2 regions of the Streptomyces sp. NPDC002602 genome follow, and region 1 is predicted to be linked to the other one. Evidence: riboswitches for the same ligand, from Rfam matches in the RefSeq annotation. Region 1 holds a riboswitch; the other holds the start of a gene.
What was found. A riboswitch is a leader RNA that binds a small molecule or an ion and turns the genes downstream of it on or off. The one in region 1 is predicted to bind glycine.
Positions count from the first base shown of each region.

Region 2: it holds a riboswitch for glycine, as region 1 does, so the genes downstream of both, gcvT (glycine cleavage system aminomethyltransferase GcvT) here and gcvP (aminomethyl-transferring glycine dehydrogenase) in region 1, are expected to answer to the same signal.

Region 1 is NZ_JBIAQX010000004.1:647,839-651,237, forward strand. Features, by position in the region: gene gcvP (aminomethyl-transferring glycine dehydrogenase) at 1-1,986, opposite strand, end outside; glycine riboswitch at 2,184-2,282, opposite strand; gene ACFYW3_RS16050 (PRC-barrel domain-containing protein) at 2,396-2,788, shown strand; gene ACFYW3_RS16055 (DNA polymerase IV) at 3,005-3,399, opposite strand, start outside.
Region 2 is NZ_JBIAQX010000007.1:253,949-257,347, reverse strand. Features, by position in the region: gene glyA (serine hydroxymethyltransferase) at 1-520, opposite strand, end outside; gene gcvH (glycine cleavage system protein GcvH) at 538-921, opposite strand; gene gcvT (glycine cleavage system aminomethyltransferase GcvT) at 1,033-2,148, opposite strand; glycine riboswitch at 2,331-2,434, opposite strand; gene ACFYW3_RS21270 (AAA family ATPase) at 2,655-3,320, shown strand; gene ACFYW3_RS21265 (enhanced serine sensitivity protein SseB) at 3,384-3,399, shown strand, end outside.

The sequences.
Region 1 (3,399 bases):
CTCGAACACACCGTGCGTGGACGGGTAGGTGATCATCAGCACGGCGAGCTCGTCGCGGTACTGCTCGATCTTGGCGCGCAGGTCGTCCGCGTCCACCTCGCCGTCGTCGGCGGTCTTGACGACGACGACCTTCATGCCGGCCATCACGGCGCTGGCGGCGTTCGTGCCGTGCGCGGAGGACGGGATGAGACAGATGGTGCGCTGCTCGTCGCCGTTCGCCCGGTGGTACGCGCGGACGGCCAGCAGACCGGCGAGCTCACCCTGGGAACCGGCGTTCGGCTGGATCGACACCTTGTCGTAGCCGGTGACCTCGCAGAGACGTTCCTCCAGCTCGTTGATGAGCGTGAGGTACCCCTCGGCCTGCTCGACCGGCGCGAAGGGGTGCAGCTGCCCGAACTCGGGCCAGGTGACCGGCTCCATCTCGGTGGTCGCGTTGAGCTTCATCGTGCAGGAGCCCAGCGGGATCATGCCGCGGTCCAGCGCGTAGTCCTTGTCCGAGAGCCTGCGCAGGTAGCGCAGCATCGCGGTCTCGGAGCGGTGCTGGTGGAAGACCGGGTGGGCCAGGTACTCGTCCGAGCGCAGCAGGCCCTCGGGCAGGCTCTCGGGGGTGATCTCGTCCAGCGCCTCGATGTCGGCGGTGACGCCGAAGGCGGCCCAGACGGCCTCGATGTCGGCGCGCAGCGTGGTCTCGTCACAGGAGATCGACACCAGGTCGGCGTCGACGCGGTACAGGTTGACCCCGCCCGCGCGGGCGGCGGCGACGACCTCGCCCGCACGGCCCGGTACCCGGACGGTGAGGGTGTCGAAGTACGAGCCGTGCACGACCTTGACCCCGCCGGCCGCCAGACCCGCGGCGAGCACGCCCGCGTAGCGGTGGGTCCGACGGGCGATCGTCCGCAGCCCGTCCGGGCCGTGGTAGACGGCGTACATGCCGGCCATGACGGCGAGCAGCACCTGCGCGGTGCAGATGTTGCTGGTGGCCTTCTCGCGGCGGATGTGCTGCTCGCGCGTCTGGAGGGCGAGGCGGTACGCCTTGTTGCCGTCCGCGTCCACGGAGACGCCGACGAGGCGGCCGGGGAGCGAGCGGGCGTGCTTGGCCTGGACGGCCATGTAGCCGGCGTGCGGTCCGCCGAAGCCCATCGGAACGCCGAAGCGCTGGGTGGTGCCGACGGCGATGTCCGCGCCCAGCTCGCCCGGCGAGGTGAGCAGGGTCAGCGCGAGCAGGTCGGCGGAGACCGTGACGATGGCACCGAGCTCGTGCGCCTGGTCGATGACCGGCTTGATGTCCCGTACGGCGCCGGAGGCACCCGGGTACTGGAGCAGTACGCCGAAGACGCCGCGCTCGGCGATCTCGGCGGGGATGCCCTCGGACAGGTCGGCGACGACGACCTCGACGCCCGTCGGCTCGGCACGGGTCTCGATCACGGCGATCGTCTGCGGCAGCGCGTCCGCGTCGATCAGGAAGACACCGTTCTTGACCTTGCCGACCCGGCGGGCCAGCGACATGGCCTCGGCGGCCGCGGTGCCCTCGTCGAGCAGCGAGGCACCGGAGGTCGGCAGGCCGGTCAGGTCCGCGACGACGGTCTGGAAGTTCAGCAGCGCTTCCAGGCGGCCCTGCGAGATCTCCGGCTGGTAGGGCGTGTAGGCCGTGTACCAGGCCGGGTTCTCCATGACGTTGCGCAGGATCACCGGCGGGGTGAAGGTCCCGTAGTAGCCGAGACCGATCATGGACGAGAGGACCTGGTTGCGGTCGGCGAGCTCGCGGAGCTCGGCGAGCACCTCTGCCTCGGTCCGCGCCTCGGGGAGGTTCAGCGCCTCGGCGCTGCGGATCACATCGGGCACCGCTGCGGCGGTCAGTTCGTCCAGGGAGCCGTAGCCCACGTGGGCGAGCATCTTCGCCTGCGCCTCGGCATCCGGGCCGATGTGGCGCTGCTCGAAGGGGATGCCTCGCTCCAGCTGGGAGAGCGGAATGCGGTTGGCGGTCATGACGGAGGCCTCCTGGTCGTATGACCTGCGAGGGGCACCACGGCGCGGGCACCCGAACGGCCTCCCCCTCTGTCATCTCAACCTGAGAGCTTCACCGGGCCTCCTGGGGTTCGCCCATGAGATCCGGCTTTCACCGTCGGTGAGGAGGGGAACCGGCACAGATCACCCGGTACCCGCCCCTGCTTTCCAGAGTGGCCTCACCACGTGCGGTACGTATGCCTGAGAGATTCCGGGGAGGATTTGCTCCTTCGGCGCCTCCGTCGCGTTCACTCGGAGGACTCTCCCGCACAGGGTCGACAGCCGTCACCCAGCCTACCAGCGAGGTTCCGAACCCTCCCTCGAGTGGCCCCCTCTCCGAATATGCACTTCTGTAGTGAATACGGAGGAGTTGCGACCATGTGGAGGGACCGTGCAGACCGACATCGATCCGCGCAGCCTGATCGGCCGGAAGGCATTCGACCTCCACGGAGCCAGGATCGGCACCGTGGACGAGGTCTACCTCGACGATGCCACGGGCGTTCCGGAATGGGCCGCGGTCCGGACGGGCCTGTTCAGCCGGGACGCGTTCGTCCCCCTGGAGCCCAGCGAGGTGGTCGGGGACACCCTGCGGGTCCCCTTCGAACGATCCCTGATCAGGGACGCGCCCGACTTCGGCGTCGGCCGCCACCTCTCGCCCGAGCAGGAGCTGCAGCTCTACCACCACTACGGCCTGGACGTGACCCTGCCGACGGAGTTCCACCACCCGCCGACCCCGCCGAAGGACACGCCCCGCGACTTCGGCCGGCTCGCGGGCGAGGGCTAGGCCGTCTCTTTCGGATCGTGCCGGTCAGGCCCGCGTCGTCCGGTGCCGTGCATCGCAAGGCGGAGAGGCTCCCGAGTACCGGACGTCCTCGGGTGCCTCGACAACGCGGCGAGGTGCGGTGCCGGGCGGCGCGGGTCAGGCACGATCCGAAAGAAACGGCCTAGTTCTGTGGCCGGAGAGCTTTGCCGGGTCGCGGTGAACCCTCCGGTCACCGCCCTAGGCGGCTCCGGCGCCACGCGGGCGCCCCCGCTCAACGGCCCCTCCCCCTCCGTCCTCCCCGACCAGCGGCAGCGGATCGGACGACTCCAGCTCCGGATCGTCCACCTTGAAGGTGCGCACACGTCCGGGCGGCGATCCCGGCCGCTCGAACCGTACGGTCACCCGCCCGACCCCGCTGCCCTGTACCCACCCAGGTCCGTACACCGCGTGCCGCACGTCGCTCCCGGCCGGCCAGAACCGCCCGGGGGCGATCACCGCCTCCCCCGGCCGCACGCCGTCCCCGTCGCCCTCCGCGCCCCGTACGGCTCCTTCGGCCCCCTCCGGCTCTTCCGGAGCCCCGGGCGAGGTCCCGGTACCGTCCGCCGCGCCTCCGCCCGGGGAGTCCTCGGCCT
Region 2 (3,399 bases), on a different contig from region 1:
AGCCCGCGACGATCAGCTGCGGCTTGGACTCCTTGGCGAGGCGCTCGACCTCGGCCATGTCGACCTCGCCCGAAGCGTCCACGTGGTACGGGACCACGTTGTAGAGCTTGCCGGAGAAGTTGATCTTCATGCCGTGGGTCAGGTGACCACCGTGGGCGAGGTTCAGGCCCATGATCGTGTCGCCCGGCTTGAGCAGCGCGAACATGGCGGCGGCGTTCGCCTGCGCACCGGAGTGCGGCTGCACGTTCGCGGCCTCGGCGCCGAACAGCGCCTTGATGCGGTCGATCGCGATCTGCTCGACCACGTCGACGTGCTCGCAGCCGCCGTAGTAGCGGCGGCCGGGGTAGCCCTCGGCGTACTTGTTGGTCAGGACCGAGCCCTGGGCCTCCATGACGGCGACCGGAGCGAAGTTCTCCGACGCGATCATTTCCAGGGTCGACTGCTGGCGTACGAGCTCGGCGTCGACGGCGGCGGCGACGTCCGGGTCGAGCTCGTGGAGCGGGGTGTTCAGTGCGGACATCAAGATCCCCTGAGGTGTCAGTTGTCGGAGTGGGTGAGCGCGGCGTACTCGTCGGCGCTGAGCAGGTCGCCCGGCTCCTCCGCGACGCGCACCTTGAACAGCCAGCCACCCTCGAACGGAGCCGAGTTCACCAGCGACGGGTCGTCCACGACGTCCTGGTTGGCCTCGACGACCTCACCGGTGACGGGGGAGTACAGGTCGCTGACCGACTTGGTCGACTCCAGCTCGCCACAGGTCTCGCCCGCGGTCACCGTGTCGCCGACCTCGGGGAGCTGGGCGTAGACGACGTCACCGAGCGCGTTGGCCGCGAACTCCGTGATGCCGACCGTCGAAACGCCGTCCACGGCGGCCGTCAGCCACTCGTGCTCCTTGCTGAAACGCAGCTGCTGGGGGTTGCTCATGGCCTGATTCTCCTGGATGCGGGGGAGTGGATGTGAACCGGTGGTCTTGAATGCCGAGACGGCGCCGCACGGACCTCCGGACGGCGACGACGCGCTTGGGAAGGGGCGGAACTACTTCTGCCGCTTGTAGAACGGCAGCGCCACGACCTCGTACGGCTCATGCGTACCGCGAATGTCCACGCCGACACCGGAGGTGCCGGGCGCGGCGTGCGCCGCGTCCACGTACGCCATCGCGATCGGCTTGCCCAGCGTCGGCGACGGGGCGCCCGAGGTGACCTCTCCGACGACCTGCCCGTCCACGACGACCGGGAACCCGGCGCGCGGGACGCGGCGACCCTCGGCGATCAGGCCGACCAGCTTGCGCGGCGGGTTGTCGGCGGCGCGCTCGGCGGCGGCCTCCAGCGCCTTGCGGCCGACGAAGTCCACCTCCTTCTCGAACTTCACGACCCGGCCCAGACCCGCGTCGAACGGGGTGAGGGAGGTGGTCAGCTCGTGCCCGTACAGCGGCATGCCCGCCTCCAGGCGCAGGGTGTCGCGGCAGGACAGACCGGCCGGGACCAGGCCGACGCCCGCGCCCGCCCCGGTCAGCGCCTGCCACAGCTCCACCGCGTGCTCCGGGGAGACGAACAGCTCGAAGCCGTCCTCGCCGGTGTAGCCCGTCCGAGCGATCAGCGCGGGCACCCCGGCGACCGTGCCCGGCAGGCCGGCGTAGTACTTCAGGCCGTCCAGGTCGGCGTCGGTCAGCGACTTCAGGATGCCGGGGGACTCCGGGCCCTGCACGGCGATCAGCGCGTAGGCGTCGCGGTCGTCACGGACCTCGGCGTCGAAGCCGGCGGCCCGCTCGGTGATCGCGTCCAGGACGACCTGGGCGTTGGAGGCGTTGGCGACGACCATGTACTCGGTCTCGCCCAGGCGGTAGACGATCAGGTCGTCCAGGATCCCGCCGTCCTCCTGACAGATGTGCGTGTAGCGGGCGCGGCCGACGCCGACGGTCGAGATGTTGCCGACCAGCGCGTAGTCGAGGACCTTCACGGCCTCGGGGCCGGTCAGGGTGATCTCGCCCATGTGGGAGAGATCGAAGAGGCCGGCCTTGGTGCGCACGGCGTTGTGCTCGTCGCGCTCACTGGCGTAACGCAGCGGCATGTCCCAGCCCGCGAAGTCGGTCATGGTCGCACCGAGCGAGCGGTGCAGCGCGTCGAGGGCGGTCAGACGGGGGGCAGTGCTCATGGGTGTGGCTCCCGGGTCCCAGGGCATGACATGACGAGGACGATCCTCCCCATCTGTCATCGGAACCTGAGAGGTTCGCCGAGAGTTCCCGCGCGAACGGGGCGCGTCGTCGACTTGCACCTTGGGTGGAGCACACGCCGATGCCGTCGGGGACGGCGGCGCGGCTCGCTTTTCAGATCTGCCTCATCCACGCGGTACGGGGCCTGAGAGATTCAAGGGAGGGACTTGCTCCTTCGGCGCCCGGGCACGGCCTCACGGCCTGCCGGGACTCTCCCGCGCGGATTCAAGCGGCCGGTATGCAGTTGGTGTCCAGATGGCGCACATCATTGCACGCGACGGCCCGCGGCGGGTGTGCGGGCTCGAAAGACCGTGCGTGACCGTGACCGGGCCCGGGTGGGCCACCGGAACCGGGCATGCCGTATTACCGTCTCTTTACACTCACTGGGCAAGGGTCCTCGCGACCCGATTCGGGGGAGGCGATCACTGTGGCGGTGCGGAGATTCGGAGTGCTGACGACGACGGGGACCGTGGCGGGAGTGCCGGCGCAGCGGGCCGCCCGGGAGCGACCCGCCCTGGCCGGGGGCACCGCCGTGCGCGACCTGCGCGGCGGGGGCGCGCACGGACCGCGCGGGCTCGACTTCGCCGACGGGGACATCGTCGTGGTGTCCGGCCTGCCGGGCGGCGGCAAGAGCACCCTGATCAAGCGGGCCGCGACCGGCGGCATCGACTCCCAGGACACCCGCGAACGCTGGGAGCGGCGGATGCCCGGCGCGTTGCCCTACGCGGCCTACCGGCCGCTGGTCCGCGTCGCGCACTACTGGGGCCTGTGGCGGGCCCTGCGCTCCGGGGCCTCGGTCGTGGTCCACGACTGCGGCACCCAGACCTGGGTGAGGGGACTGCTCGCCGGGTTCGCCCGACGCCGGAACCGGTCCCTGCACCTGCTGCTCCTCGACACCACCCCGCAGGAGGCCCTGGCCGGACAGGACGCGCGGGGCCGGCGGGTGTCGGCGTACGCCTTCTCCCGCCACCGCGGCGCGGCCGAGCGGCTCCTGCGCGCCGCCGAGTCGGGCAGCATCCCGCGCGGCTGCGCGTCGGCGGTCCTCCTGGACCGCGCCGCCGCCTCGGGCATCACCCGCATCACCTTCGCCGCCGCGCCCATCCCCGGCGCCTGACGCGCCGGCCCGGGCGAGGGGGATCCCCGTCGACCCACTAACCTCGGCACGGCAACGGTGGCGATGGCAGCGGAGGCGT